DNA from 2 places in the Xanthomonas sp. CFBP 8152 genome. Region 2 is predicted to be linked to the other one. Evidence: predicted binding sites of a transcription regulator. Region 2 holds the regulator's gene; the other holds the start of a gene.
What was found. Region 2 encodes HrcA, which represses chaperone genes, less so after heat shock. Its sites were predicted from a motif close to TTNGCACTCNNNNNNNNNGAGTGCNAA; they were not measured.

Region 1: a site for HrcA is predicted at 13,021-13,047, ahead of rpoH (RNA polymerase sigma factor RpoH). Genes of this name have one in related genera too.

What each region holds. Positions count from the first base shown of each region.
Region 1 is NZ_JACHNO010000001.1:69,102-84,007, reverse strand. It holds gene sppA (signal peptide peptidase SppA) at 1-1,570, opposite strand, end outside; gene FHT09_RS00345 (MATE family efflux transporter) at 1,655-3,031, opposite strand; gene FHT09_RS00340 (DUF3106 domain-containing protein) at 3,384-3,986, opposite strand; gene FHT09_RS00335 (hypothetical protein) at 3,973-5,001, opposite strand; gene FHT09_RS00330 (primosomal protein N') at 5,472-7,694, shown strand; gene FHT09_RS00325 (glutathione S-transferase) at 7,929-8,591, opposite strand; gene FHT09_RS00320 (NYN domain-containing protein) at 8,588-9,418, opposite strand; gene FHT09_RS00315 (hypothetical protein) at 9,415-9,816, opposite strand; gene FHT09_RS00310 (NAD(P)/FAD-dependent oxidoreductase) at 10,038-11,330, shown strand; gene FHT09_RS00305 (trimeric intracellular cation channel family protein) at 11,383-11,997, shown strand; gene rpoH (RNA polymerase sigma factor RpoH) at 12,134-13,009, opposite strand; gene ung (uracil-DNA glycosylase) at 13,209-13,934, opposite strand; gene FHT09_RS00290 (response regulator) at 13,940-14,782, opposite strand; gene ftsX (permease-like cell division protein FtsX) at 14,791-14,906, opposite strand, start outside.
Region 2 is NZ_JACHNO010000003.1:673,021-687,926, reverse strand. It holds gene FHT09_RS14875 (ABC transporter ATP-binding protein) at 1-1,269, shown strand, start outside; gene FHT09_RS14870 (HlyD family efflux transporter periplasmic adaptor subunit) at 1,253-2,338, shown strand; gene FHT09_RS14865 (TolC family protein) at 2,335-3,738, shown strand; gene FHT09_RS14860 (hypothetical protein) at 3,891-4,103, shown strand; gene FHT09_RS14855 (prephenate dehydrogenase) at 4,374-5,498, opposite strand; gene pdxY (pyridoxal kinase) at 5,495-6,403, opposite strand; gene dnaJ (molecular chaperone DnaJ) at 6,737-7,864, opposite strand; gene dnaK (molecular chaperone DnaK) at 8,007-9,935, opposite strand; gene grpE (nucleotide exchange factor GrpE) at 10,078-10,596, opposite strand; gene hrcA (heat-inducible transcriptional repressor HrcA) at 10,696-11,748, opposite strand; gene recN (DNA repair protein RecN) at 11,865-13,529, shown strand; gene fur (ferric iron uptake transcriptional regulator) at 13,643-14,053, opposite strand; gene bamE (outer membrane protein assembly factor BamE) at 14,158-14,553, shown strand; gene FHT09_RS14810 (RnfH family protein) at 14,824-14,906, opposite strand, start outside.

The sequences.
Region 1 (14,906 bases), on a different contig from region 2:
CACCGCTCCACACGCGACCGCGTGCGACCTTGTCGATGGCATCCACCGATTGGTGACGCGCCTGCGCCACCTTGCCGGTGAAGTCGGCGTAGCCCTTGTTGATCACCGCCTGGATCACCTGGCCGGCGGCCGGGTCCAGCGGACGGGTGATGTCGAAGGCGCCCGCAAACCGCGTGGTGCCCACGCCATCAGTATGCACGCCGATCTTGTCCAGCGCGCGGGTCAGGTTGGGCACCATGCCGAAGATGCCGATCGAGCCACTGATGGTCGACGGGTCGGCATAGATGCGATCGGCATTCATGCTGATCCAGTAACCGCCCGAGGCGGCCAGATCGCCCATCGACACCACCACCGGCTTGCCGGCCTGCTTGAGCGCGACCACCTCGCGACGGATCTGCTCGGAGGCGAACACTTCGCCGCCGGGCGAATCCACGCGCAGCACCACCGCCTTGACCTCCTCGTCGTCGCGCGCCTGACGCAGCAACGCGGCGGTGGACTCACCCCCGATACGACCGGCCGGCTGCTCGCCGCTGCTGATCTCGCCAGCGGCCACCACCACCGCCACCTGCGGACGGCTGTCCATCGGCGAGCGCTGCGCCTGCAGCTGGCTCAGGTAATCGTTGAAGCCGATGTTGCGAAAGCCGCTGTCGGCATCGCTGTCGGCGACGCCGCGCTTGGCCAGCAACGCATCGACTTCCTCGCGGGTCTTGAGCCCGTCGACCAGCTTCTGCTGCAGCGCGAACTTGGCCAGATCGCCACCGGTCGCGGCCACGCCCTCGGGCAGTGTGTCGATACCGGCGGTCAGCTGCGCCGGGCTCAGCTTGCGCGCGTTGCCGACATCGGCCAGGTAGCGCTGCCAGACATCGTTCATCCAGAACAGGTCCGCTTCCTTGGCGTCGGCCGAAGCGGCATCGAGGATGTACGGCTCGGCGGCGGACTTGTACTCGCCCACGCGGAACAGATGCACGTCCACGCCGAGCTTGTCCTGCAGGCCCTCGCGGAAATACTGCCGATAGCGGCCAAGCCCTTCCAGCAGCACGCTGCCCATCGGGTCGAGATAGACCTCGTTGGCCTGTGCGGCCAGCAGGTACTGGCCCTGGCTCATGCTTTCGCTGAAGGCGACGATCTGCTTGCCGGAGGCGCGCAGCTTCTGCAACGCCGCGGCCACTTCGCGCTGCGAGGCGAAACCGGAGGGCTGAAACTTGTCCAGGTTCAACACCACCCGTTCGATCTTGCGGTCCTTGCCGGCCGCCTCGATCACCCGCACCAGGTCACGCAGCTGCACTTCCTCGGCACTCTTGTCGCCGACCGCCTTGGCCAGCGACCGGCTCACCGGATCGGCGCTGAACTGCTCGACCAATGTGCCTTCGGGGTTGATCACCAGGGTGGTGCGCTCGGCCAGCGGCTTGCTGCCGTCGCCACGCGCGATCGCCACCACGAACAGCAGCAGCACCAGGAACAGGAAACCGAAGAACACCAGGTTGAAGATCAGGCGCCGGGTGAAATTCATCACATCCCACAGGCCGACGAAGAAACTGGCGATGGGACTGCGACGCACGGGGTGGTTCATGGAAAACTCCGTCGAAAGACGCTGCATACAAGTCAATGGTGTCCAGCATACCGGCTGCGCGGCACGCGCGGCATGCGCTGGAAGTCAGGGGGCCGCGCCGGCAGTCAGCCGCCGGCTGGTCTGCCGGAAGCGCAAGCCCATCAGGACCGACGCCACGGTCAGGCCCAGAATCAGGCCGATCCACATGCCTTGCGGCCCCCATCCCAGCCCCAGGCCGAGCCCGGCCCCGATCGGCATGCCGACACCCCAGTACGAGAACATCGCCAGGAACATCGGCACACGGGTGTCCTTGAGCCCCCGCAAGGCACCGCTGGAAAGCACCTGAATGCCGTCGGGAAACTGGAACGTGGCGGCAAACAGCAGCAGCACCGAGGCCAGCGCGGCCACCGCCGCATCGTCGGTATAGACGCTCACGATGGCATCGTGGCCCAGCAACAGCACGCTGGCCGACAGCGCCTGGGTGCCCAGCACGATGGCGTAACCGGCCCAGGCCGCACGCCGCATGCCGAGCGGATCGCCGCGCCCGACCGCATGCCCGACCCGCACGGTGGTCGCCTCGGCCACGCCCATCGGAATCATGAAACACAGCTGCGCGACGTTGATCGCGATCTGGTGCGCGGCCGCTTCGGTGGAGCCGAGCCGGCCGATCAGCAAGGCGGTGACGATGAACAGCCCGCCTTCCATCAGCACGGTGATGCCGATCGGCAGACCGGTGCGCAACAGATCGCCGATCGCACGCCAGCGCGGCCCCTCGAAATGGGCGAACAACTGCAGATGCGCGAAGCGCCGCGAGCGCCACAGATACAGCGCAAACACGCTGGCCTGCACCCACATGGTGATCGCCGAAGCCATGCCCAGCCCCTGCGCACCGTGCTCGGCAAAGCCGAACTTGCCATAGGTCAGCGCGTAGCCCAGCGGCGCCAGCACCAGCAGGCCGCCAAAGCCCAGCAGCATGGTCGGCAGGGTCCAGTGCATGCCCTCGCTGAGATAGCGCATGCAGAAGTAGAACGTCAGCGCCGGACCGCCCCAGCGCACCGCATGCAGGAAGTCGGTCGCGCCCGGCACGATGTCCGGCGCAATCCCGAAGGTGGGCAGCAGCGGCGGCACCGCGCTCAGGAATGCGAACATCACCGCGCCCAGTCCCAGCGACAGCCACAGGGCCTGGCGGAACAGCGGGCCGATCTCGCGCTCGCGGCCGGCACCGCGCAGTTGCGAGACCGAGGCGGTCAACGAGATCAACGTGCCGATCGGCACCAGCATCGGCAGCCACAGCAGCGAGGTGCCGATGGTGACCGCCGCCAGCGTGGCGGTGCCGTGGTGACCGGCGATGACGTTGTCGACAAATCCGATCAGGCCGGTGGAGACGTGGCCGAGCACCAGCGGCAATGCGAGCAGGCCGGTGGTGCGCACTTCCGCGGCGAAGCGCGGCGTCGCGGACGTGGGTACAGGAGAGACAGACATGACAACCGATCGCTGCGCGGACTACGGCCGTGCCGGGAGGCGCTGGCACCGGGTCGCGTGGGGCCGCTATCTTACCCGCACTTGCGACGCGGGCAGCGGCTGTCGGCGGCCAGGCCACGCCGGGAACGCGCGCGGCGGCAGGTGCGCGGCGGCGAACGGCCGGCGTGGCTGGTCACCGAAACGGATGCCTGGGTTTCAGCGCGGTCCATGTCCTTCGTGACGGTCGCCGCTTCGCACACGCATCGCCGAGGGCGGCAGCCCCGCATGCCCAGGCTCGGTGTCCGGCATCGACGATGCGGGAAGACGACGTCAGCGCAGGGATGCTGCAACGGCGCTGTCCCGCCGCTGCCGATTAGCGCGCCAGCTGGCGCTTCAACCAGGCGCTGCGCGTTGCCGGCGCCTGCGCAAGCAGGGCATCGCGCAAGCCATCGCGCTCCTGCGGCGGGGTGCGTTGTGCCAGCATCGCCAATTGCTCCAGCTGCCCGGCATCCAGGCTGCGCAGCGCCGCCAGCAGCGTGTCGCGCTGCGCTGGCGGCACGTAGCCGACCAAGGGCTGCAACTGCGGATAGAACGCGCCCAGCTGCGAGCCCAGGCGCCAGCCATCGCGATGCAGGCGATCCATCGCGGTGAACTGCGTGCGCAACGCGCGTTGCTGGTCGTCGGGCAAGCCATGCAGACGTTCGCGTGCCTGCCGCAAGACTACCCGGTCGGTGGCGGTGAGCCCTTTCCAGGCCGCATAGCGGGCGCGCAGCTCGGCCCGCTGGGCCGGCGTCAATGCGTCCCAGCGCGCGCGTTGCTGCGCAGCGCTCGGGGTGGCGGCAGTGGAGGCTAGGGGCGTCGGCATGCCGGATGACGCAGGCGCGCTGCCTTCTTCCAATGGTGCCGGCAGGGTTTGCGCGGCGGCCGTGCCGACCGCGGCCACCATCAGCAGGCCGCACCACTTAATTATCGTCATCGACGGTCTCCAGGGTGGCGGCAGGCTGGCCGGCGGCGGTGGCATGCGCGCCGGATTCGTCGGCCGGCACCGGGTGGCCGGCCGCATACCAGGCGTAGAAATCGGCCGAACGCGCCAGTTCCAGGTCCGGGTCGGCGAGCATCGCCTGGTCGCGCGGATCCAGGCCGGGGCTTGCCACTGCATCCGGCAAGTCGGCGGCGGGAAGCTCTTCCACCAGCACCGGCGCGGCATCGGTGACATGCAGCACGCCGGCCGGGGCCTGCGAGACCGGCTCGGGCGGCAGGGCCGGGCGGCGGTGCGTCCACCACCAGCCCAGCACCGCGAGCAGCAGCGCCGACGCCAGCACGGCCAGCACGAGGCCGGCGTGGCGGCGGTCGATCCGTGGCCACTGCCAATGGCGCGCAGGACGGGTGCGCGGCGCGGCCGGGCGGCGCGACTCGGCGGCGGGCGCGGCCGCGACAGGCTGCAGCGGCATGCCGGCCAGGGCCGACTCGCGGAGCTGTGCCAGCCGGCTGACCTGCGCCGGGCTGAGCTCGCGCAACTCCTGCTGCGCCGCCTCGGCCAGCGCCCGCCAGGCCTGCGCATCCGGATTGCCGGCCGCATCGCGCGGACAGGCGCGGGCCAGCGACTGCCGATAGGCCGCCACCTCGATGCCTTGCACCTCGCTGGCAGGCTCCTCTTCCAGTCCGGCCACGATACGCAGCAGCAGCGCCAGCCGGTCGCTGGTCTGCATGCGCCCTAGCGCGGTGAACGGCGGCAACCAGGTTCCCGGCATGGGCTCGCGTCGCAGCGGTGGCGCAGTTGCCAGCAGGCTCCAGAAGCGCATCGGCCAGCCGGCCATCAGGCGACCCGCCGCCTGGCTGCTGAACGCCCGCAACGCCGCCGCCAGGGCCCGCTCGGCCATCGCGCCATCGCCGCATTGCAGGTGTGCAAGCACCAGACCCCGGCGTTCGACACCGCGCAGGAAAGCTGACAGCGCGGCAGGGGTGACGGGGGCGTCGGGGACTACGGTCATGGGAACTCCAGCATCGGTCGGCATGATACCGACGCAATCGCGCCCCGCCGATGGCTTGACAGATCGACCCGGCTGCGCTGCGCCCGGATGCCATCGACCGCCCTCACCCGCGCGGGTTGTGCACAGCGGCAGACATGCCGATGCGCAGGCGTCTGTCAACTGTTGATTTTTCTTTGTTGCATTCGTGTTTCACGCCTAAGTTATTGATCCTTATAAACTTAAGCCGATTGGTGAAAAAATGTCCAAGAGGTTGCAGAGTCTAGTGAATCCGCCTTCACAGCGTGGAGCACGAGACTAATTCACAGGTTTATCCACAGGCAGTGTGGATAAACCCGTTTCCTCAACCCTCACATAGGTTTACGTCGGATTTATCACTTCGATCACACAAACGCGTCGTAAGCCGAAGCGCCGATTCGAGGGCGATCGATCAGCGTCTGCCGGGTACTGGGCAGGGTCGGTAGACTGGCCGGATGTCTTCGACCGTCGCCACCTTGCGCGTCGCCCTGCCGGTGCCGCTGCCCCAACTGTTCGACTATCTGCCTCCGGCCGATGCCCCGTTGACCGACCCGGCGCGGGTCGGCTGCCGGGTGCGGGTGCCGTTCGGGCCGCGCGAGCTGGTCGGGGTGGTGGTGGAGATCGGCCAGCTGGCCTCCGCCGAGGGGCTGCGCCCGGCACTGGCATGGTGCGACGACGCGCCGCTGCTGGTCGAGGAGCTGGCCCGTTCGCTGCAGTGGCTGGCGCGCTACACCCACGCCCCGCTGGGCGAGGCCCAGTCCAGCGCCCTGCCCGGCCCGCTGCGCCGCGGCGAGCCGCTGGCCGACACCCACGCCTGGGCCTGGCAGCTTACCGAGGCCGGGCGCAGCGGTACCGCCAGCCTGCGCGCCGGCAGCCGCCCCGCCTTGCTGGCCGCCCTGCTGCTCACCGGTGCGCTGGGCGAAGAACAGCTGGACCCATTGCTGCCGCAGTGGCGGCAGGCCGCACGCAGCCTGGCCAAGCGCGGCCATGCCGAGCGCGTGGCGGTGCCGGCCGACAGCATCCCGCCCCGCCCCGGCAGCGGCCCGCAGCTCAACGACGAACAGCAGTCCGCCGCCGACGCGATCCGTGCGCAGGGCGGTTTTGCCACCTATCTGCTCGATGGCGTCACCGGCAGCGGCAAGACCGAGGTCTACCTGCAAGCGATCGCCGACTGCATGGCGGCCGGTCGCCAGGCGCTGGTGCTGGTGCCGGAGATCGGCCTGACCCCGCAGACCCTGGGCCGCTTCCGCGCCCGCCTGGGCGTGCCGGTGCACGCGCTGCATTCGGGCCTGTCCGATGGCGAGCGGGCACGGGTGTGGGCGGCGGCGTGGCGCGGCGAAGCCAAGCTGATCGTCGGCACGCGCTCGGCGGTGTTCACCCCGCTGCCCAATGCCGGGCTGATCGTGATCGACGAAGAACACGACGGCAGCTACAAACAGCAGGACGGCATCCGCTATCACGCCCGTGACTTCGCGCTGGTGCGCGGCAAGGCGCTGGATGTGCCGGTGATCCTGGGCAGCGCCACGCCGTCGCTGGAAAGCCTGCACAACGCCTATTCCGGTCGCTACCGGCATCTGCGCCTGTCGCGCCGGGCCGGCGAGGCGCGTCCGCCGCGCGTGCGCGTGCTCGACGTGCGCAAGCGCCCGCTCAAGGACGGCCTGTCGCCGGAGGTGCTGGCCGGCATCGGCGCCACCCTGGCGCGTGGCGAGCAGGTGCTGGTGTTCAAGAACCGCCGCGGCTATGCGCCGGTGCTGCTCTGCCACGACTGCGGCTGGACCGCCGCCTGCCAGCGCTGCAGCACGCCGCTGCACCAGACCCCGATGACCGTGCACGCCGGCGGGCGGCGCCTGCAATGCCATCACTGCGGCGCGCGCCAGTCGGCACCGCTGGCCTGCCCGGCCTGTGCCAGCCTGGCGCTGCAGCCGCAAGGCATCGGCACCGAGCGGCTGGAAGAACGCCTGACCGAAGCATTCCCGGAGTTTCCGGTGGTGCGCATCGACCGCAGCACCACCCAGCGCCGCGATGCGCTGGAGACCCAGCTGGCGCGCCTGGGCAGCGAGGCCGGCATCCTGGTCGGCACCCAGATCCTGGCCAAGGGTCACGATCTGCCACGGCTGACCATGGTGGTGGTGGTCGGCATCGACGAAGGCCTGTTCTCGGCCGACTTCCGTGCCGCCGAAAAACTCTCCCAGCAGCTGATCCAGGTGGCCGGACGCGCCGGGCGCGCCGACCGCCCCGGCGAGGTCTGGCTGCAGACCCATCACCCCGAACACCCCTTGCTGCAGACCCTGGTCAACGGCGGTTACCACGCCTTCGCCGATGCCGAACTGCAGCAGCGCGAGGCCGCGGGATTTCCGCCGTTCGCGCATCTGGCGCTGTTCCGCGCCGAGGCCAAGGACGTGGCCGCGGCCAACCAATTCCTGCTGGCGGTGCGCGGCCTGACCACCGCAGACAGCACCGCGCAATCGCCCGCGTTTGCCGCAGTGGAATGCTACGGCCCGATGCCCGCACCGATGCCGCGCCGCGCCGGTTTCCAGCGCACCCAGTTGCTGTTGTCCGCGCAACAACGTTCGGCGCTGCATCGCTTGCTGGACGCGCAGCTGCCCGCGATCTATGCGCTGCCGCAGGCGCGACGCGTGCGCTGGTCGCTGGATGTGGATCCGATCGATCTGTATTAGTGCAGGCGTATCGCACGCGGGGCAGCGCAGCAGCCAGACCCAGGTGTTGTAGGAGCGCACCTGGGCGCGATGTGGCGTTACCGGGAATGCCATCGCGCCCCGGTGCGCTCCTACGACAACGCGAGCTACTTGGCTGCGCGATGTGCGAGGCCCCGTACTTGCAGCAACGTGTTGGGTCGGCGGCGCGTGCGGTGCTTGCCATGAACCACGCTGGCCTGAGCTGTGGCGCGAAACTCAGGTAAGCGCAGTCATCACCCCACGCTGGTACGCGGGCCGCGCGCGCAGGCGCTGGTACCACGCCTGCAGATGCGGCAGCTCGGGCCGCTCGATCGGCATTTCGAACCACGCGTAGATGAAGCTGCCCAGCGGAATATCGCCCATCGCAAATTGTGCGCCGGACAGATACGGCTGCTGCGCCAGGGCCGCATCCGCGCGTGCGAGCAGTTCGCCCGAGCGCGTCAGGGCCGCGGCGATGCGCGCAGGATCGCGCTCGGCCTCCGGCGTGCGCAGCACGCCCCAGAACAGGTCGCGGAACACGCCGGCAAACGTCGAGGTGGTCCAGTCCATCCAGCGATCGCCCAGCGCGCGTTCGGCCGGTGCCTGTGGATACAGGGCCGGCGCATATTGCGCAGCCAGGTAGCGCACGATCGCATTGGACTCCCACAGCACCAAGTCGCCATCCTGCATCGTCGGCACCAGACCGTTGGGATTCAACGCGCGATACTCGGGCGTGTCGTTGCGACCAAACGCACCGCCGACTTCGATCGAGGTATAGGTCACCCCGGCTTCTTCGGCGCACCACAGCACCTTGCGCACATTGCTGGAATTGCGCCGTCCCCATAGCGTGATCGAGGCGCTGCCTGCAGCCGATTGCGTTGCAGCGTCGGCCCCCCTCATTTCCCCGCTGCCGGCTTGGGCGTCGTGCGCGCCGGACGCTTCGCGGTGGACGCCTGCGTGGCGACAGCGGCCGCTGTCTGCGCCGCTTTCGCCCGCCCGCCCTTGGGCGCATCGCGCACCCACAAGGCCTGCTCGTCCTGCTTGATCTCGAACAGGCCGATCGCACGCACCAGGTCGCTGAGTTTGCGATAGCCGTAATTGCGCGGATCGAACGAGGCCTGGTTGGCCACCTGCTTGCCCACCGCCCCCAGGTGCGCCCAGCCATCGTCTTCGCAGGCACTGTCGATCGCATTGCGCAGCATCTGCACCAGCCGGGTGTCGCCGCGCAGCGCGGTGGCGTCCTTGCGGCCGGCGGCGGTGTCGCTGGCCGCTGCCGCCTGCTCGCCCAGCGCTTCGACATAGGTGAACTTGGAACAGGCATTGACGAACGGCGCCGGGGTTTTCTTCTCGCCAAAGCCGTACACCTTCATGCCATCGGTGAGCAGACGCATCACCAGCGGAGTGAAATCCGCATCGCTGGAGACGATCGCAAAGCCATCCAGATTGCGCGCGTACAGCAGATCCATCGCATCGATCACCATCGCCATGTCCGAGGCGTTCTTTCCCGAGCTGTAGGCAAATTGCTGGATCGGCCGGATCGCATATTCGTGCAGCGCCGCTTCCCAGCTCTTCAGGTGCGGGCTCTTCCAGTTGCCGTAGGCACGGCGCACGTTGGCCACGCCATAGCGCGCCACTTCGGCCAGCACCACATCGATCTTGCCGGCCGGCGCGTTGTCGGCATCGATCAGCAAGGCGATGCGTTTGTCGGGATTGTCGATCATGGTCATTCCTTGTAGAAATCGTTGGCATCGACGTCGATGCCACGAGCGCCGCCGTCCGTGCCGCCCAGCGGGAAGTACCGGCCATCGTGCAGCGTGAGCACGCCGCCAGTCAGCAGTTCGCGATCGGCGCCCTCGCTGACCAGGGTGGCATGCACCCGGCCACCGCCACGTTCGCCTTCCACCTCGAAGACGAAGTCATCGATGCCCGGCGCAAGACTGGTGCGATACAGATCCAACCGCATCGTGTGGATCTGGCCGATCTGTGCCTGCATCACCGCATCGTCCTGCAGGGCGGTGCGCGCCTGATCGGCAAACAGCGACCACCCGGTTACGATCAACCAGACGAAGGCGCCGATCACCACCACCGCGAGCGGCAACAGGCAGCCCAGCAGGCCGATCGTCACGCTGCTGATCCTCTTTTTCGGCCGCGCGGCGGATGACGGTGCGGGCGGCATCGGCGGCGGGGACGGCGGCGGCGGCAAGGGAGGTGGCAGCGACGACATGCGGTGACCGGATGACTGAATGAGAGACGACATGATGCCGTAGACGCGCCATGCGCACGCATCCTATTCATTGACGATGCGGCAAGCTGATGCGCCCGCGTCGCATTCCATCGGACCTTACGATGACTTCTTCCCCCTCCCAAGCTCCGCTGCACCTGGTTGTGGTTGGCGGCGGTTTTGCCGGCTTATGGGCCACCCGCGCGCTCGACGATCCCGGCATCCGCATCACCCTGATCGACCGCCAGAACCATCACCTGTTCCAGCCGCTGCTGTACCAGGTCGCCACCGCCGGGCTGTCGGCACCGGATATCGCCGCGCCGTTGCGCCACATCCTGCGCGAGCAGCGCAACGTCGAAGTGCTGCTCGGCGACGTCGCTGAAATCGCACCCGCCCGCCGTGAGGTGGTGCTCGCCGACGGCAGCACGCTCGGCTACGACATGCTGCTGCTGGCCGCTGGCGCCACTCACGCCTACTTCGGCAACGATCAATGGGCCGAGCATGCGCCCGGCCTGAAGACGCTGTACGACGCGCTGGTGCTGCGGCGCAAGTTGCTGCTCGCCTTCGAGCGCGCCGAGGCCGAATCCGACCCGGCCGCACGCGCGGCCTGGCTGAGTTTTGCCGTGGTCGGCGGCGGCCCGACCGGCGTCGAGCTGGCCGGCACGCTGGCCGAAATCGCCCGTCACACGCTCAAGAACGAATTCCGCCATATCGACCCGCAGCAGGCGCGCGTGCGCCTGGTCGAAGCCGGGCCGCGCGTGCTGCCCTCGTTCCCGGACGACCTCACCGCCAAGGCGCGCAAGCAGCTCGAGCGCCTGGGGGTGGAAGTGCACACTGGCACGCCGGTCAGCCATATCGATGCGCTGGGCTATCAGCTCGGCGAGACCTTCGTGCCTGCACGCACCGTGGTATGGGCCGCCGGCGTGGCCGCATCGCCGCTGGCGCGCACGCTCGGCGTGCCGCTGGACCGCGCCGGCCGCGTACTGGTGGAGCCGGACCTGAGCGTGCCTGGCCACCCGGAGATCTTCGTCGGCGGCGACCTGGCCTCGGTCCAGCAGGACGGGCGCCCGGTGCCGGGTGTGGCACCGGCGGCAAAGCAGATGGGCAAGCACATCGCCAGGACGATCCGCGCCCGCCATCGCGGTCAGCCTGCACCGGCTTTCCGTTATCAGGACTACGGCAACCTGGCCACGATCGGCCGCATGGCCGCCATCGTGCATGTGGGCAAGCTCAAGCTTTCCGGCATCGTGGCCTGGTGGTTCTGGCTGGCCGCGCATGTGTACTTCCTGATCGGTTTCCGCAACCGGTTCGTGGTGCTGGTGAACTGGGCGATGGCGTACTGGAGCTACCAGCGCGCCGCGCGCATCATCTTCGGCGGTGCCACCGACGACCCGCCGCCCAGCAGCAAGGACGGATGACAGCGCCGCAGGCCGTGCGCGATGCTGTGCGGCCTGATGCGACAGTCTGATCGTGACCACTCTCCTGTTTCTGCTGGATCTGCTCGGCACCTTCGTGTTCGCCCTCAGCGGTGCGACCGTGGCGGTGTGCAATCGCCTGGATCTGTTCGGCGTACTGGTGCTGTCGTGCGCGGCGGCGGTGTCCGGCGGCATCGTGCGCGATGTGCTGATCGGCGCCACCCCGCCGGCCGCGCTGGTGCATCCGCAGTACCTGCTGGTCGCCTGCCTGGCCGGCGTGGCCGGTTTCTACTGGCATGCGGCGGTGGAACGGCTGCGTAACCCGGTGCAGCTGTTCGACGCGGCCGGGTTGGCGCTGTTTGCGGTCTACGGCACCAGCAAGGCGCTCGACTATCAGCTCACCCCGCTCAGCGCGACCTTGCTTGGCATGCTCAGCGGCATCGGCGGCGGCATCGCGCGCGATCTGCTGGTGGCGCGGACGCCGGTGGTGCTGCAGGCCGAGCTGTATGCGGTCGCCGCGCTGGCCGGTGGCGGCCTGGTCGCGATCGGGCACATGCTCGACGTGCCGCAGGCCTGGTCGCTGGCAACCGGCGCGCTGGTCTGTTTCGGGCTGCGTTTCATGGCCATCCGCTATGGCTGGCATCTGCCGGTGGCGCGCCTGCCGGAATAGCGCAGGCGGCCGCCGTACGTAGTCGATCATCGACGGGCAACCACCAGGCTTCGGACGCGAAGCATCGGCAGCGCCACACATGCAAACGGCCCGGAAAACCGGGCCGTTTCTATACCACCTGCCGCGCGATCAGGGATCAGGCGACGAACAGTGCCTTCATCTTCTTCAGCGCATTCGCCTCGATCTGGCGGATACGCTCGGCCGACACGCCGTACTCGTCGGCCAGCTCCTGCAGCGTCACCTTGGAGTCGGAGTCCAGCCAGCGACGCTTGACGATATCGCGCGAGCGCGTGTCCAGGCCGGCCATGCCTTCGCGCAGCAGCTGCAGCTGATTGTCTTCGCTGTCGTGACGCTCGTAAGCCTGCGACGGATCTTCGTCGTTGGCCACCAGGTAGCTCACCGGCGACGGCGGGCCGTGATCGTCGTCTTCGTCGGACGAGGCATCGAAGCCGATATCGCGACCGGACAGACGCGACTCCATCTCCATCACTTCGCGCTCGGAGACGTTCAGGTCCTTGGCGACTGCGGTCACCTCGGACGCATTGAGCCAGCCCAGGCGGGTCTTGGACTTGCGCAGGTTGAAGAACAGCTTGCGCTGCGCCTTGGTCGTGGCGACCTTGACGATGCGCCAGTTCTTCAGAATGAACTCGTGCATTTCGGCACGGATCCAATGCACCGCGAAGCTGACCAGGCGCACGCCCATTTCCGGGTCGAAGCGCTTGACCGCCTTCATCAGGCCGATATTGCCTTCCTGGATCAGGTCGCCAAGCGGCAGGCCGTAGCCGTTGTAGCCGCGAGCGACGTGCACCACGAAGCGCAGATGGGAATGGACCAGCTCGCGCGCGGCGTCCAGATCCAGCTCGTCACGGAAGCGACGGGCAAGATTCTGTTCCTCATCGACCGACAGCACCGGGATCTGGTGCACGGCACCGATGTAGGCGTCCAGCGAACCGAGCGCACTGGGAATCGGGAGATTGTTTGCCACAAGGGCAGTCGAGGTGATCTGGTTCATAGGGCACCATCTTAGCAGTCGAACTAGTGGACTGCCGGGTACAGAAAGAGTTCCCAGCATTCCATTTATAGGACGTTCGGGCTTTTTGCAGTGTCGTCGTTCTAAGGCAAAGCTCCCGACTTCAGGCGCTTACGCTACCACCGCCGTCCTGCGCAGACCGTGACAAAGACGCCGCGAAATGGACCGACGCCAGGATCGTTCAGCCCCTGGACGAGGTGGTGTCCAGCGCGTTGCGCGGCGGCAGCGACCAGTCGATCGGACCGAGCCCACGGCGCTGCAGGTGCTCGTTGGTCTTGGAGAAGTGCTGGCAACCCAGAAAGCCGCGATGCGCTGACAACGGCGAGGGATGCGGGGCCTTGAACACGCGATGGCGCGCCTGGTCGATGACCTTGCCCTTGGCCTGCGCGTAGCTGCCCCAGAGCAGGAACACCAGGCCTTCACGCTCGCGGTTGAGGGTCTCCACGACATGGTCGGTGAAGCCCTCCCACCCCTTGTTCTGGTGCGCGCCAGCCCTGCCCTGCTCTACCGTCAGCACCGCATTGAGCAGCAGCACGCCCTGACGCGCCCACGGCATCAGATAGCCATGGTCCGGCCGCGCGATGCCCAGGTCGTCCTGGATCTCCTTGTAGATGTTGAGCAGCGACGGCGGCACCGGCACGCCGGGCAACACCGAAAAGCACAGCCCATGCGCCTGGCCTTCGCCGTGATACGGGTCCTGGCCAAGGATCACCACCTTGACCTGTTCGAACGGGGTGGCATCGAAGGCCGCAAAGATCTGCGGGCCCGGCGGGAACACCCGCGCGCCGGCCGCCTTGCGCTGGCGCAGGAATGCGGACAGCTCCTGCATTTCCGGGCGCAGTAACCAATCGCCCACCCGCGCCTTCCACGACGGTTCCAATTGGATACGTGCTTCCACCTCAGCCACTTCGGTCATAGCGTGACCGCCTGATCCTCGAGCCGTGCCAGGCGCAGCTGGAACAGCACCTTGGTCACCAGCAGACGTTCTTCGATGGGTTTTTGCACCAGATCGTTGGCGCCGGCGCGCAGCAGTTCGGACTGGTTGCGCGGATTGGTGTCGCCGGTCATCACCAGCACCGGCAGCCGGCGCTTGCCGTAGGCGAAGTCGATGCGGATGCGCTCGACCACGTCGCGGCCGTTGAGCTCGCCCTTCAGGGTCACATCGGTCAGCACCACGTCGATGCGGCGCTCGGTGCGGCCCAGCGACTCGGCGGTCAGCAGCGCGAAGGCATCCTCGGCGGTGAGCACATGCACCACCTTCAGGCTCTGCCGCTCGAGCATGCGCTTGGTCGCCTCGGCCACCACGCGGCTGTCCTCGATGTACAGCACGGTCGCGCCGACCACCGGCTCGGGCTGCACATAGCCGCGGATGAAGGTCGCCAGGGCTTCGTGACCCAGCGCCTTGTCGAAATAATCGGTGACGTACTCGGTGAAGCGACGCTCCACCAGATGCTGCTGCGCGTCGCCGGAGACCACGATCACCGGCACATAGGCCTGGCCGGCCGCTTCGCGCACGCTGCGCGCCAGGGTCAGACCGTCGCCATCGGGCAACGACAGCGAGGTGGTGACCAGATCCACCGCACCGGCTTCCAGCGCGTGGCGCGCCTCGGCGATGCTGGAGCAGCCGATCACCTGCACGTTGGGCAGATCGCGCTGCAACACATCGGCGATCAGCTTGCGCACCAGCTTGGAGCCATCGACCACCATCACGCGCGGCGCGTCACTGATCAGGTGCTTGAGATCTGGTGGGTGCATGGCAGGCCTCAGGTCTCGGTGGGACGGGTCTGGCGAAGGAAATGGCCGGTCACCAGCCAGGCGCCCAGCCAGCCCAGGACCAGCGTGCCGACCAGGACCATCGCAGAATGCAGCAGATCCAGCC
Region 2 (14,906 bases):
GCCATCGGCGCCTTCACCATCGTGCTGCAATCGGCGGTCGGGCTGATACTCACCAGTTTCTACCACCCGTTCTTTCTGGGCTTCAATGCCTTGCTGCTGCTGGTCATCTTCGGCATCTGGATGATCTGGTCGCGCGGGTCGATCCGCACCGCGGTCGACCTGAGCCATGCCAAGCACGAGGCCGCGCGCTGGCTGGAAAGTGTCGGCGGCTCCAACGGCTTCTATAAATCCAGCCGCCACCTCAACTTTGCGATGGACCGCTCCGAGTCCGTCACCGCCGCCTATGTCGACCGGCATCGGCGCCACTTCCGTTACAGTTTTACCCAGACGGTCGCGTTCCTGCTGGTCTATGCGATCGCCAGCGCGGCGCTGCTGGCGCTGGGCGGCAACCTGATCCTGCGTGGCGAGCTATCGATCGGCCAGCTGGTGGCCGCCGAGCTGATCCTCAGCGCGGTCTTCTACGGCATCTCGCAACTCGGTGCGTATCTGGACGCGTTCTACGACCTGGTCGCCAGCTCCGAGGAACTGTCGCTGCTGTTCGCCATTCCGCAGGAACGTGCGGTCGTGGCGCCCGGCAAGACGCCCGGCAACAGCGCGGTGCGCCTGGATGGCGTGGTGATCGACGGCGCGCGTTTCGATTTTTCGCTGGCTGCCGGCGAGCAGCTGGTGACGATCGCCGATGGCGGCGCGGAGCGGCTGCTGGCGATGATCCTCAAGCGCCATGTGGTACCCGATCGCGGGCTGGTCATGGTGGGCGGTGCGGACATGGCCACCTTCGACATGTATCTGTTGCGCTCGGAAGTGACGGTGCTCGACCGGCCGACCATCGTCGAGGTCACCATCCGCGAATATCTGGCGCTGGCGTCGGCCGATGTGAGCTCCGAAGCGATGCTGGAAGCAATCGATGCGGTGGGCTTGCGCACCCGCATCGCCGCGCTGCCGCACGGCCTGGACACGCGGTTGGCCGCCTCCGGCTATCCGCTGTGGATCGGTGAAGTGATGGCCTTGAAGCTGGCCAACGCGCTGTTGGTGCGCCCGCGCGTGCTGATGCTGTCGCAGCTGTACGACCTGATTCCCGCCGACCGCCTGGCCGGCGTGCTGCGACGCCTGAAGGCGGCCGGCACCACCGTGCTGCTGTGCACCGGCCGGCCGGAAGACATCACCCTGGATGGCTGGTTCCACCTGCAGCCCGAGCGACAGCAGCGCTTTGCCACCCGCGCCGAACTGATCGCCTCCACGCAGGAGGCCAACGATGCAGCACGCTACTGATCGCAACGCGCACTTCCCCACCCTGGCGGCGATGCGCCCACCCAGCATCGCCAAGGCGCTGGCCTGGATGCTGCTGATCGGCATTGTCATTGCCAGCGCGATCCTGGCGCTAGCGCCGTGGGTGCAGACCGCCAGCGGCAAGGGCCAGGTGGTGGCGCTGGATCCGGGCGACCGCCAGCAGCAGGTCACCGCCTTCGTGCCAGGCCGGGTCGAACGCTGGTATGTGCACGACGGCCAGCATGTCTCGCGCGGCGATCCGATCGCGCGCGTCGGCGACCTGGACCCGGATCTGCTTGTTCGCCTGGCCAGCGAACGGGCCCAGGTGCAGGCGGAAATCACCGCGATCCAGCAATCGCGCGCGGTTGCCAGCATCGATGTGGCGCGCAGCAGGCAATTGCTCGCCGAAGGGCTGGCCGGCCGCCGCGACTTCGAACTGACCCAGATCAAGGTCGCCGAGGCCGATGCCAAGCTGGCCGAATCGCGCGCCAAGCTGACCCGCATCGACATCCAGTTGAACCGCCAGTCGGCGCAGTTGGTGCGCGCACCGCGCGATGGCCGCGTGCAGCAGCTCAACGCCGCCAGCGGCAGTGCGATGGTCTCGCCCGGCACGGTGCTGGCGGTGATTGCGCCGGAGCGGGTGGAGCGTGCGGTCGAGTTGTATATCGACGGTCGCGACGTGCCGCTGATCCGCCCCGGCCGCCCGGTGCGGCTGGAGTTCGAGGGCTGGCCGGCGATCCAGTTCAGCGGCTGGCCGTCAGTGGCGCACGGCATGTTCGATGGCCGCGTGCGCGCCATCGACCCCAATGCCGCGCCCGATGGGCTGTTCCGTATCCTGGTCGAACCGCAGCCGGGCAAGCCGGCCTGGCCGGCGCAGGAATTCGCCCGCCAGGGCGGCAAGGTGCGCGGCTGGGTGCAGGGCGAAACGGTGAGGGTGGGCTACGAACTGTGGCGCCAGCTCAACAATTTCCCGCTGGAGTTCGGCCGCCGTCCGGCGGCAACGACGACGCAGGATGAGGGCAAGGCCAAGGCGGCGCCCAAGGCCGAAGACGACGAGACCGGCAAGAAATGATCCGCCGTCTTGTCGCCGTGCTGATCGCGCTCGCCCCGGGCGTGGTCGCCGCCCAGACCACCCCGCTGACGCTGGATGACGTGCTGCGCTCCTCTGCCCGCTCTTCCCCGCAGATCGTCGAAGCGCTGGCCAAGGTCCGCCAGGCCGAGGGCAAGGGCATCTCGGCCGACGGTGCGTTCGATACCGTGTTCGATCTCGACGGCCGCTCGCGCGAGGCCGGCTACTACGACGGCAGCACGATCGAAAGCACCGTCAAGCGTCCCTTCGACGACAACGGCGGCTATTACTACGGCGGTTATCGTTCCTCGCGCGGTGCGTTCCCGGTCTACGAGGACAAGTCCTACACCGACCGCGGCGGCGAAGTGAAAGTCGGCGCGCTGTATGCGCTGCTGCGCGACCGGGTGGTCGACGAGCGCCGCACCCGCCGCAACGTTGCCGGTGGCGATATCGATGTCGCCCAGTACGAGGCGCAAATGGTCGCCATCGGCGTCCAACGCCGCGCGGTGGATGCCTACCAGAGCTGGGTCGCGGCCGGCCTGAAACTGCGCGCCTACAGCGACCTGCTGCAGCTGGCCGAGCAGCGCCGCAATGCGATTTCACGGCAGGTGACGCTGGGCGCGCGGCCCACCATCCTGCTGACCGAGAACGACCAGAACCTGGTCCGCCGGCGCGCGCTGGTGGTGCGCTCGGAACAGGACTTCGCCAATGCCGCCAATGCCCTGTCGCTGTACCTGCGCGACGACGCCGGCATGCCGTTGATCGTCTCCACCGAACGCCTGCCGGCCGATACCTCGGCGCTGGAAGGTCTGGCCGGTGCCAGCAGGATCACCGCACCGGTGGAGCGCCCCGATTACCGCGCGGTGCTGACCCGTATCGATCAGGCCACCGCGCGACTGATGCTGGCGCAGAACGATCTCAAACCACGCCTGGATGTCAGCTTCGAGGTCAGCAAGGACCTGGGCGCGCCCGGTGTGGGCGGCCCGAACCGCTCGCCGACCGATGCGATCATCGGCTTCCGCTTCAGCGTGCCGCTGGAAAACCGCGCCGCCAAGGGCAAGGTCGCCGAAGCACGCGCCGAGATCGAGGCGCTGGATCAGCGCAGCCGCTACCTGCGCGACCAGATCACGGTGGAGGTCGAGTCGGTCGTCATCTCGCTCACCGCTGCCGAGCGGCTGGCCAGGATCGCCGACGAAGAACGCAGCCTGGCCGACCGCCTCGCCGCGGCCGAGCGCCGCCGCTTCGAACTGGGATCGGGCGATTTCTTCCTGGTCAATCAGCGCGAGGAGACCGCCAACGATGCCCGCGTGCGCCTGATCGATGCGCAGGCGCGGATCGCCTCGGCGCGTGCCGAGCTGGCAGCGGCAACGGCCGACCGGGACGCGTTGCAGCTGGGCCGTTGAGCAGGCTGCCGGCCGGCTCGCCAAGCGTTTCCGCAGTGCGCAATGACGCCCGGGTAACACCTGCCTGCGCATGCTCGCCTGCACCGGCCCGGCGCCGGGCGTGCGGTCCCTGACGACTCGCACTGCGACCCTGAAATCCTTCGGAGGTGCGTATGTCTTTCCGGCAATTTCCCGCAATCGGTGCAGATGGCGAGTCCTACGTCATCATCGAATTCCGCGACGAGCTCGAATCCCGCAACGGGCAGCAAGCCCGCACGCAGCCGAACAAGGCGCCACGCTACGAACTGCCCGATGGCCGCCGCCTGCAACGGCAAGGCCAGCGCTTCATCACCGCTGGTGGCGAGCTGCGCCTGTCGACGCCCTGAAATAGCACTGGTCATTTTTTGACCAACTTGCCCGTAGCCGTTGCAGCGCAATGGCTGCGCGCAGTTATCCACATGCTTGTGCAGGTTTCATCCACACCCTGTGTGGATGAAACCGGTGCGTGTTATTTGGCATTGCGCCGAGCGACAATCACCCTCGCCCTCGATGCATCGCATGCGGTATCGCTCGGCCAGCACATGATCGGTGCCTGACATCTGCACCCTGATGCGGCCATCGACAGTGGGCAAGCCCACGGCCGCACTGCACTGCTGCTACCCGATGCGATCGGAACGCTCCAGCACCCGCCCGATGTCGCTGCGGTCGATGTCGCTGGCTGCCTGCGCCAGCGCCGCGCGATCGCTGCCCGGCTCGAACCCGATGCGGAAATGCAACTCACCCACCGGCGTACGTGAGGAGTGGATCGACGAAAGGTTCACTCCATGCTGCTCGAACACATGCAGCAACGCACGCAACGACCCGGGCTGGTCTTCCGGCAGATACACGCTCAGGGTCAGCGGCTCGGTGAGGTCGGCCAGCAGGTAGCCCACGCGCTCATAGGTGTAGTTGCCGGCGGCGAGCGACTCGCCCTGCAGCGCCTGCGCGTTGTCGTCCAGGAACCGGGCGCGGAACTGCGCGCGCGCCGCATCGTCGCCCTGCGCGACCAGGCCGCGCAGCTCCTGCAGTTGCAGCAATAGCCGATCGAGCATCTCGCCGACGTAGGGATTGCCGAACTGGATGTCTTCGTAGATCGCCGGATTGAGCGAGAGGATGCGCGCGATCACCGCGGTATCGAGCTCGAACGAGGCCGAGCGATACGGCATCAGCGCGCGCAGCTCGCCGAGCAGCGGCGCGTAGTGGCGCATGGTGCCGGCTTGCGCCAGATGGGTGGCGTGTACCATTGCCTGCACCAGCGCCATCACGCGGTCGTGGTGCTCGGGCGTAGCGTACACGCACTCGGCCTGCAACGCGGCACACAGCGCCTGTACCCACGTGGACCACTGCTGCAGGCGCGCCTGGCAGACCACCATCACCCGCCCTTTCAAGGTCGGCGATTTGGGAGGTGCGGTCATCGGATGCAGGCCGACGACCTCGGCCGACGAGGCCAGCATCGCGGCAACCGGCGCCTGCTTGATCGAGGTGACATCCATCCACAACTGCGACGCGGCGCGCGGGCCGGCAAGGTCCACATAGCGCTCGATCAAGCCGGCGGTGTGGCGAATCGGTGCAGAGAAAATCAACACATCCGCTCGCTGCGCCAACGTGGCTTCGTCGATGTCGCCGTCACCGGCCGGATCGAAGCCGATCACCTCCAGCCGCATGCGCGTGCGCAAAAACTGCGCCAGCCAGCGCCCGTAGGCGCCGGCGATGCCGACGATGCCGACCACCGGCTGCGTCATGCCAATCGCTCGACGGCAAAGCGCGGTGCGGCAGCGAGGGCGGCCGGGGCGGCGGCCAGCACATCGAACTCTTCAAAGCCCGCAGCCAGGGTCGCTTCCAGCGCGCTGTGCACGCCGCTGAGCGCATGCCCCACCGCCTGCTCGAACGGCACCTCGCGCAGCAGCAAACCGATCAGCAACGCCATCAGCACATCGCCGGTACCGGCCACATCCACCGGCAGATGCGGCGTGGCCCAGCGATACAGTGCCATGTCGCTGACCGCCAGGGTCACCAGCTCACCGTCCGCACCGGCCACGCTGTGTGCGAGCACCCATTGCGGACCGCGCGCCAGCAATGCGCGCGCGGCAACGATGGCATCGTCCTGCTGCAGACTCGGCAAACCGGTCAGGCGCCCGAGCTCGAACGCATTCGGCGTCACCAGCCAGGCATGCGGCAACAGCCGCTCGGCGAAGACGCGCTCCAGTCCGGGTTCCACATACGGGCCGGTGTGCGTGTCGCCGATCACCGGATCCAGGCAGTAACGCAGCTGCGGCGCCTGCGGCAAGGTCTGCTCGAGCCAGTCGGCAAACGCCTCGCCATTGGCCAGGCTGCCGAAGTAGCCGGAGACCAGCATGCGGGCGCGCTGCGGCAGACCGCGCTCGGTGGCACCCAGCAACAGGTCTGCCAACCAGTCGGCCGGCAGGATGCGGCCGCGCAAGGTGGCGTAGAAAGGCGCGTTGCTCAGCAGCGTGGTGGGCACTTCCGCCACCCGCAGGCCCAGCGCACGCAACGGCGGCACCGCAGCGCTGTTGCCGGCATGGCCATACACCAGCTGCGATTGCACCGAGATCACATCGATCGGCGAAGGACCATCCGGGCGCTGGCGCCGGCCGTGGACCAGATGACTGTCGGGGGGATTGTTCATCGCCGCATTTTACGCCAGCGCCACGGCACGCCCACCGTCGATCGATGCGACCGTCGTCTGCTTGCCGCCGCACACACCGCCGCCAGGCCTGTCTGGGCGCCGGCAGCAGTCGCTATCGCCCTTACCTCTGCGGGCTCCCGCCGCACGAACGCAAATGCCGGCCCCGGGGCCGGCATTCGTATGGAGAACCTTGCTCAGCCGTGCAATTCTCCTGGCATTCGGAGGCTGGCATCCGCTCCCGCGAATCCCGAATCGCCACACTGGCGCACCATCCCGGCAGGCCCGGTCACGCCGCCCTTACGATTCCCCAATCCCGACTCCCGATTCCCAGCCTCAGGACGTCATTCGATCCCAGAAGCCCTTTACGCCGTCGATGAACGTGGCCGACTTGGGCGAATGCTTGCGTGCATCCTCACCGGTGAACGTGGCTTCGAACTGCTGCAGCAACGCGCGCTGATCGGCGGTCAGGTTCACCGGCGTTTCGACCACCACGCGGCAATACAGATCGCCTTCGGTGCGGCTGCGCACCGAGCGCACGCCCTTGCCGCGCAACCGGAACAGCTTGCCGGTCTGGGTCTCGGCCGGGATGCGGATCTCCGCCTCCCCGCCCAGGGTCGCCACACGCACGATATCGCCCAGCGCGGCCTGCGAGATGCGGATCGGCACTTCGCAATGCAGGTCGTCGCCATCGCGCTGGAAGATCGCGTGCTCGCGCACGCGCACTTCCACATACAGATCGCCCGGCGGCGTGCCGGCCGGACCGGCCTCGCCTTCGCCCGCCAGGCGGATGCGGTCGCCGGTATCCACACCGGCAGGCACCTTGATCGACAACACCTTGTCTTCTTCCACACGACCGGCGCCGTGGCAGGTCTTGCACGGATTCTGGATCAGCGTGCCGCGCCCGTCGCAATGCGGGCAGCTCTGCTGCATGGCGAAGATGCCGCGCTGGATGCGCACCTGGCCGCGTCCGTGGCAGGTCCCGCACACTTCCACCTTGCCGTCTTCCGAGCCGCTGCCGTGGCAGGGCTCGCACTCGATCAGGGTCGGGATCTCGATGCGGCGCTCGATGCCGGCGACGGCTTCTTCCAGATCCAGTTCCAACACATAACCGACGTCGGCGCCACGTCGCGCAGCGCGCGGACCGGCGGCGCCACCGCCGAAAATATTGCCGAAGATATCGCCAAAGATATCTCCCATATCCGGGCCACCCGGCCCACCACCACCGCCCATGCCGTGCTCGAACGCAGCGTGGCCATGCGCATCGTAGGCGCGGCGCTTGTTGCCGTCCGACAACACCTCATAGGCTTCCTTGCACTCCTTGAACATCGCCTCGGCAGCAGCGTCGCCTGGATTGCGGTCCGGGTGGTGCTTCATCGCACAGCGCCGATACGCCTTCTTCAGCTCCTCGTCGCTGGCGCCACGGGCAACGCCCAGCACTTCGTAGTAATCGCGTTTGCTCATGACAGGGAATCGGGAATCGGGAGACGGAAATCGTTCAAAGCGCACATCCTCAGTAAATCGCAATCGAAGTGGAAGGGTCGGACAACGGGAAGGAGCGATGCCGCAGCACCGCTCCTCCCATTCTCGATTCCCTATTCCCCACTCACGCCTTCTTGTCGTCCTTGACCTCGGTGAACTCGGCGTCCACCACGTCGTCGGCGGCCTTGGAGGTCTGCGCGTTGCCGCTGGCCGCATCGGCGTTGCCGCCCTGCTCTGCCGCGGCGGCGGCGGCGTACAGCGACTGGCCGGCTTCTTCCAGGGTCTTGCTGCGGGCCTCGATCTGCGCCTTGTCGTCGCTCTTCATGGCGGTTTCCAGATCCGACAGTGCCGCTTCCACCTTGCCGATCACATCGCCACCGACCTTGCTGCCATGCTCGGTGATCGCGGTGCGGGTGGCGTGGATCAGACCATCGGCCTGGTTGCGGGCCTGCACCAATTCCTGGAACTTCTTGTCTTCCTCGCGATTGGCTTCCGCGTCGGCGACCATGCGCTGGATCTCTTCGTCCGACAGACCGGAACCTGCCTTGATCTCGACCTTCTGTTCCTTGTTGGTCTTCTTGTCCTTGGCCGACACGTGCAGGATGCCGTTGGCGTCGATATCGAAGGACACCTCCACCTGCGGCATGCCGCGCGGCGCCGGCTCGATGCCGGACAGGTCGAACTTGGCCAGCGACTTGTTGAAGCGGGCCTGCTCGCGCTCGCCCTGCAACACGTGCACGGTCACGGCCGACTGGTTGTCCTCGGCGGTGGAGAAGGTCTGCGAGGCCTTGGTCGGGATGGTGGTGTTCTTTTCGATGATCTTGGTGAACACGCCGCCCATGGTCTCGATACCCAGCGACAGCGGGGTCACGTCCAGCAGCAGCACGTCCTTGACGTCGCCGGCCAGCACGCCGCCCTGGATCGCCGCGCCCACGGCCACGGCTTCGTCCGGGTTGACGTCCTTGCGCGGTTCCTTGCCGAAGAAATCGGCAACCGCCTGCTGCACCTTCGGCATGCGGGTCTGACCGCCGACCAGGATCACTTCGTTGATGTCGCTGGCGCGCAGGCCGGCATCGTTCAACGCGGTGCGGCACGGCTCGATCGACTTCTTGACCAGGTCTTCCACCAGCGCTTCGAGCTTGGCACGGGTCAGCTTGATGTTGAGGTGCTTCGGACCGGAGGCATCAGCGGTGACGTACGGCAGGTTCACTTCTGTCTGCTGGCTGGTCGACAGCTCGATCTTGGCGCGCTCTGCGGCGTCCTTCAGGCGCTGCAGCGCCAACGGATCCTTGCGCAGGTCGATGCCCTGGTCCTTGTTGAATTCGTCGACCAGGTACTCGATGACGCGGTTATCGAAGTCTTCGCCGCCCAGGAAGGTGTCGCCGTTGGTGGCCAGCACTTCGAACTGCTTCTCGCCATCGACTTCAGCGATTTCGATGATCGACACGTCGAAGGTACCGCCGCCCAGGTCGTACACGGCGATCTTGCGGTCGCCGCCGTTCTTGTCCAGGCCATACGCCAGGGCTGCGGCGGTCGGCTCGTTGATGATGCGCTTGACGTCCAGACCGGCGATGCGGCCGGCGTCCTTGGTGGCCTGACGCTGGCTGTCGTTGAAGTACGCCGGCACCGTGATCACGGCCTCGGTGACCTTCTCGCCCAGGAAGTCCTCGGCGGTCTTCTTCATCTTTTCCAGCACGCGGGCAGAGATTTCCTGCGGCGCCATGCGCTTGGCATCGCTGGTCTGCACCCAGGCATCGCCGTTGTCGTGGGCCAGAATGCCGTACGGCACGTGCGAGATATCCTTCTGCACTTCGGCGTCGGTGAACTTGCGGCCGATCAGGCGCTTCACCGCGTAGAAGGTGTTCTTCGGGTTGGTCACCGCCTGGCGCTTGGCCGAGGCACCGACCAGCACTTCGCCATCCTTGGTGTAGGCGACGATCGAAGGCGTGGTGCGATCGCCCTCGGAATTTTCGATGACGCGGGCCTTGCCGCCGTCCATGATCGACACGCACGAGTTCGTGGTGCCGAGGTCAATACCAATGATCTTGCCCATGGATACGCTCCTGATGATTCTGTAGCTGTGTCCGGCGACGCCGGGTCTGGCTGAGATGTGGGGGTGGTGCGCAGGTGTTCAAGCCACCTGCACGAATCTGCGTTTCGCGCATGCGCCGGGCAGTTCAGCCGGGCGCTGCGGTTCAGTCGTGCTTGGCCACGACCACCAGGGCCGGGCGCAGCAGACGCTCGTTGAGCAGATAGCCCTTCTGGAACACCTGCACCACATGGCCCGGGGCGATGCCCTCGGCCTCGCCCTGGCTGATCGCCTGGTGCTGGTCCGGGTTGAACGGCTGGCCGACCGGGTCGAGCAGGGTCAGGCCGTTGTCGGCCGCGACCTTGAGCAATTGCTTGTAGGTCATGTCCAGGCCATCACGCAGCGGACTGGGCTCGGTGCCGGCCGCAGTCAGGCCGGCGTCCAGGCTGTCGAACACCGGCAGCAGCTCGCCCAGCAGCTTCTCGTTGGCGAACTTGCGCGCGTTTTCGACATCGCGGGCGATGCGCTTGCGCTGGTTTTCAAGATCGGCACGCTCGCGCAGGGCATCGGCCTTGACCAGCGCGATCTCGCTGCGCAGCGACTCGATCTCGGCCTTGAGCGGATCGGTCTCGGGTGGGTTCTGGGACAGGTCTTCGGAGTCGAATTCGGGGTGGTCTTGGTTCATGTGCAGTTCCCGGGCAAGCGGAACGCCCGCCCCAACGTCACCCCGTATGTGGGCGCGCGCGCGCGTTTCAAGCAAAACGATCGTGTCGATCGCTGCCGCTTATCGCGTGCCGGGCGGTTCCATGGCCGCGCCCAGCACCTGGGCGGCGGTCTGCACCAGCGGAATCACCCGGTCGTAGGCCATGCGCTTGGGCCCGATCACGCCCAGCACGCCCAGCACCTGGCCATTGGCGGCATACGGCGCGGTGACCAGCGAGACATCGTCCAGCGACACCATGCCGGTCTCTTCGCCGATGAAGATGCGCACGCCCGGCGCCTGGATGGTGCGTTCGAGCAGTTGCAGGATCTCGCGCTTGCTGGCGAAGGCCTCGAACAGCTCGCGCAGACGGTCAAGGTCCGACAGGTCCTGCACGCCCATCAGGCGGGTCTGCCCGGCCATCACCATGTCGTCGGCGTCGGCCGGCACCAGCGCCTCGCTGGCCAGATCGACGCTGTGCGCCAGCAGCTGCTCCATCTCGTTCTTGGCCATGCGCAACTCGCGCAGCAGGCAGGCGCGGATGTCCGACAACGCCCGCCCGGCGAATTGCGCGTTGAGGTAATTGGCCACCCGCTCCAGCTCGGCCGGCTCGTAGGCCCGGCGCGGTTCGATCACCCGGTTCTGCACCTCGTTGTCGGCAAACACCAGGATCGCCAGCACCCGACGCGCGTCCAGCGACACGAAATCGATATGCCGGAAGGCGAACTGCTCGCGCCGCGGCGCGCTGACCACGCCGACGAAATGGCTCATCGCCGACAGCATCTGCGAGGCGCTGCCCAGCAGCGACTGGGTACCGTTACCGCTGGCCAGCTCGGTGCGCAGGCGCCGCACTTCTTCCTCGCCGGGCGGCTGCATCTGCACCAGGCTGTCGACGAACACCCGGTAACCATGCGCGGTGGGCACCCGCCCGGCCGAGGTGTGCGGAGAGCTGAGCAGCCCGACATCCTCCAGATCGGCAAGGATGTTGCGGATGGTGGCCGGGCTGACGTCCAGCCCCGCGTGCTGGGCCAACGTCTTGGAACCCACCGGCTCGCCGTCGCGGATATAGCGGGCAATCAGTGTCCGCAGCAGTTGGCGTGCGCGGGGGTCGAGCGTTGGGGACTGTGACGCGCGCATGGGATCATCCGGTGAGACTGGGCATAGATAATGTCTGGCCCTGCGGTTGGCAAGCGTCTTATTCCCTGCCCGCCGCTCTCACCCTAAGCTGCCCCAAAGCGTTCACACTCGACCCCATGCTCAGACACCTCTCCATCAAGGATTTCGCCGTCGTCCGCGCCACCGAACTGGAGTTCGGGCCGGGCATGACCGTGGTTTCCGGCGAAACCGGCGCCGGCAAGTCGCTGATGGTGGACGCGCTGGGCTTTCTGTCCGGGCTGCGCGCCGACAGCGGCGTGGTCCGCCACGGCGCCGACCGCGCCGAACTGTCGGCCGAATTCCAGCTGCCGCCCCGGCATTCGGGCCTGACCTGGCTGTCGGACAACGAGCTCGACGACGATGGGCAATGCCAACTGCGCCGGATCATCCGTGCCGATGGCGGCTCGCGCGCCTGGATCAACGGCCGCCCGGTCACCTCTTCGCAACTGGCGGAGCTGGCCTCGCGGCTGGTGGAGATCCACGGCCAGCACGAACACCAGGCCCTGATGGCCCGCCACAGCCAGCTCGCCCTGCTCGACGCCTACGCCCGCAACGGCGCGCAGCGCGAACAGGTGCGCCAGGCCAGCCAGCGCTGGCAGGCCCTGCTGGACGAGCGCGATGCGCTGTCCGCGCAAGGCGATGTCTCCGACCGCATCGGCTTTCTCGAACACCAGCTCGGCGAACTGGAACGCGAGGACCTGGACCCGGCCGCGATCGCCGCGCTGGACGTCAATCATCGCCGCCAAGCGCACGCCACCGCATTGATCGGCGCCTGCGACAGCGTGGCCCTGCAGCTCAATGGCGACGACGGCGCCTCCGCGCTGGGCCTGCTGCAAGACAGCCGCCACGACCTGGCGCGCGTGGCCGAGCACGAGCCGCGCCTGGGCGAGGTGGATGCGCTGCTGGATAGCGCGGTCATCCAGATAGAGGAGGCGCTGGCCCTGCTCGACCGCGTGCGCGACGACCTGGAGGCCGACCCGGCCCAGTTCGAGGCAATGGAGCGCCGTCTCGGCCGCCTGCACGATCTGGCCCGCAAGCACCGCGTGGCCCCGGACGAGCTGGCCGCCCAACGCGACCGCATGAGCCTGGAAGTGGAAAACCTGCGCGGCGCCGACGAGCGCCTGCAGCAGCTGGACAAGCACATCGACGCGGCGACTGGCGACTGGCGCAGTGCAGCCAGCACCCTCAGCGCCAGCCGCACCACCGCTGCCGAGGCGTTGTCGGCCGCCACCACCACGCTGATTGGCGAACTGGGCATGGGCGGCGGGCAGTTCCTGATCCAGCTACAGCCGCAGGACGCATTGCGTCCGGATCCCAACGGCGCCGAGCGGGTGGAATTCCTGGTCGCCGCCAATGCCGGGCAACCGCCGCGCGCATTGCGCAAGGTCGCCTCCGGCGGCGAGCTGTCGCGGATTTCGCTGGCCATCGAAGTGGCCGCACTCGGCATGGACAGCGTGCCGACCATGGTCTTCGACGAAGTCGATTCCGGCATCGGCGGCGCAGTGGCCGACATCGTCGGGCAGAAGCTGCGCACCCTGGGCGAAGAGCGCCAGGTGCTGTGCGTGACCCACTTGCCGCAGGTGGCCGCCAAGGGCCACACGCACTATCGGGTCAGCAAGGCGCCAGTGGACGGCATGACCCAGAGCGCGGTCGAACTGCTCGGCCCGCAGGCGCGCCAGGAAGAACTGGCACGCATGCTGGGCGGTGTGGAAGTCAGCAAGGAAGCCCGCGCGGCGGCACGCAAGCTGCTGCAGAGTGCCTGAGCTGCCGGGCGCATTGCCGGCCACCACCGGGATTGCCCAGCAGCCGATGGCGACAAACGCACAAGGCGGCCGAAGCCGCCTTGTGCGTTTGTCGCAGTGCCGCTGGCTTGCCGTCAGCGCGAACGCTTCTTGCGCACATACAGCACCAGCGAGTGCTCCTCCAGCTCGTAGCCATGCTGGGCGGCGATCTGCCGTTGCAGCGCCTCGATCTCTTCGCTTTCGAACTCGATGACATGCCCGGTATCCACGTCCACCATATGGTCGTGATGGCCGCCGCGATCCAGCTCGTACACGGCCTGGCCGCCCTCGAAATTGTGCTTCAGCACCAGGCCGGCGGCCTCGAACTGGGTCAGCACCCGATACACCGTGGCCAGACCGATTTCGTCGCCGTGATCAAGCAGCTGCCGATAGATGTCTTCTGCGCTGAGGTGGTGCTGGTTGCTCTTCTGCTCGAGCAACTCCAGGATCCGCATCCGCGGATGGGTCACCTTGAGCCCGACTTTGCGCAGGTCGTGGGTTTCCATATGTTCTCCGTTCATTGGCGATTTAGCGCCAGCTGCCTTCAAACGGGTCGCGGCGACCGGCGGGAGTGTATCATCGGCGTGATTTCCTCAGCACTTAATCCCCGATGCGTAATTTCCTGCTGGTCGCCGCCGTTGCTCTTTCCACCGCTGGCTGCGGCATCATCTACAAGCAGCCGATCTACCAGGGCAATCTGATCAAACAGAATGCCGTGGAGCAACTGCAGGTAGGCCAGAGCAAGCAGCAGGTAAGCGCGTTGCTGGGTACCCCCTCGATCCCCGATCCGTTCCATTCGCAGCGCTGGGACTACACCTCCACCCAGCGCGTGGACCGCCTGGCGCGCACCGAGGTCAAGAACTTCACCGTGTTCTTCGAAAACGAGCAGGTCGCTCGCTGGGAAGGCGACTATTTCCCATCCCAGGACGAGCAGCTGGCCAAGTCGGCGCCCAAGCAGTTCGGTCGCAATCTGGCCCGCGACAAGAAGAAGCAGCGCGGCCGCTGATGCGCTTGCCAGGCGATCTTGCGATCGCTTGAGTAGCGGTCGGTCCGGTGAACGTACCTGCTGCACGGGTGCGTTTTTTGTTTGCCTGGTCGCAAAGACCTGTTCAACAGGGACTATAGGGCTAACCTAGATACCGATATCTGAGGCTTTTTTCAGGCGTCTCGCGTCAACATGCGGCGCTTGTCGAACCCAACGGACACAGTCGGCTCTTCATGGCGATGACCGGAAGAGTTCGCTCTGGTGCCTGGGCGTCGCGGCGCCGGCAAGCCGCTATCCGTTGGGGCCGGCTTTCTTGCTTGGTCCGGCACGACGCCGCCGCGCTTCCTTCGGATCCAGCAACAGCGGCCTGAGCA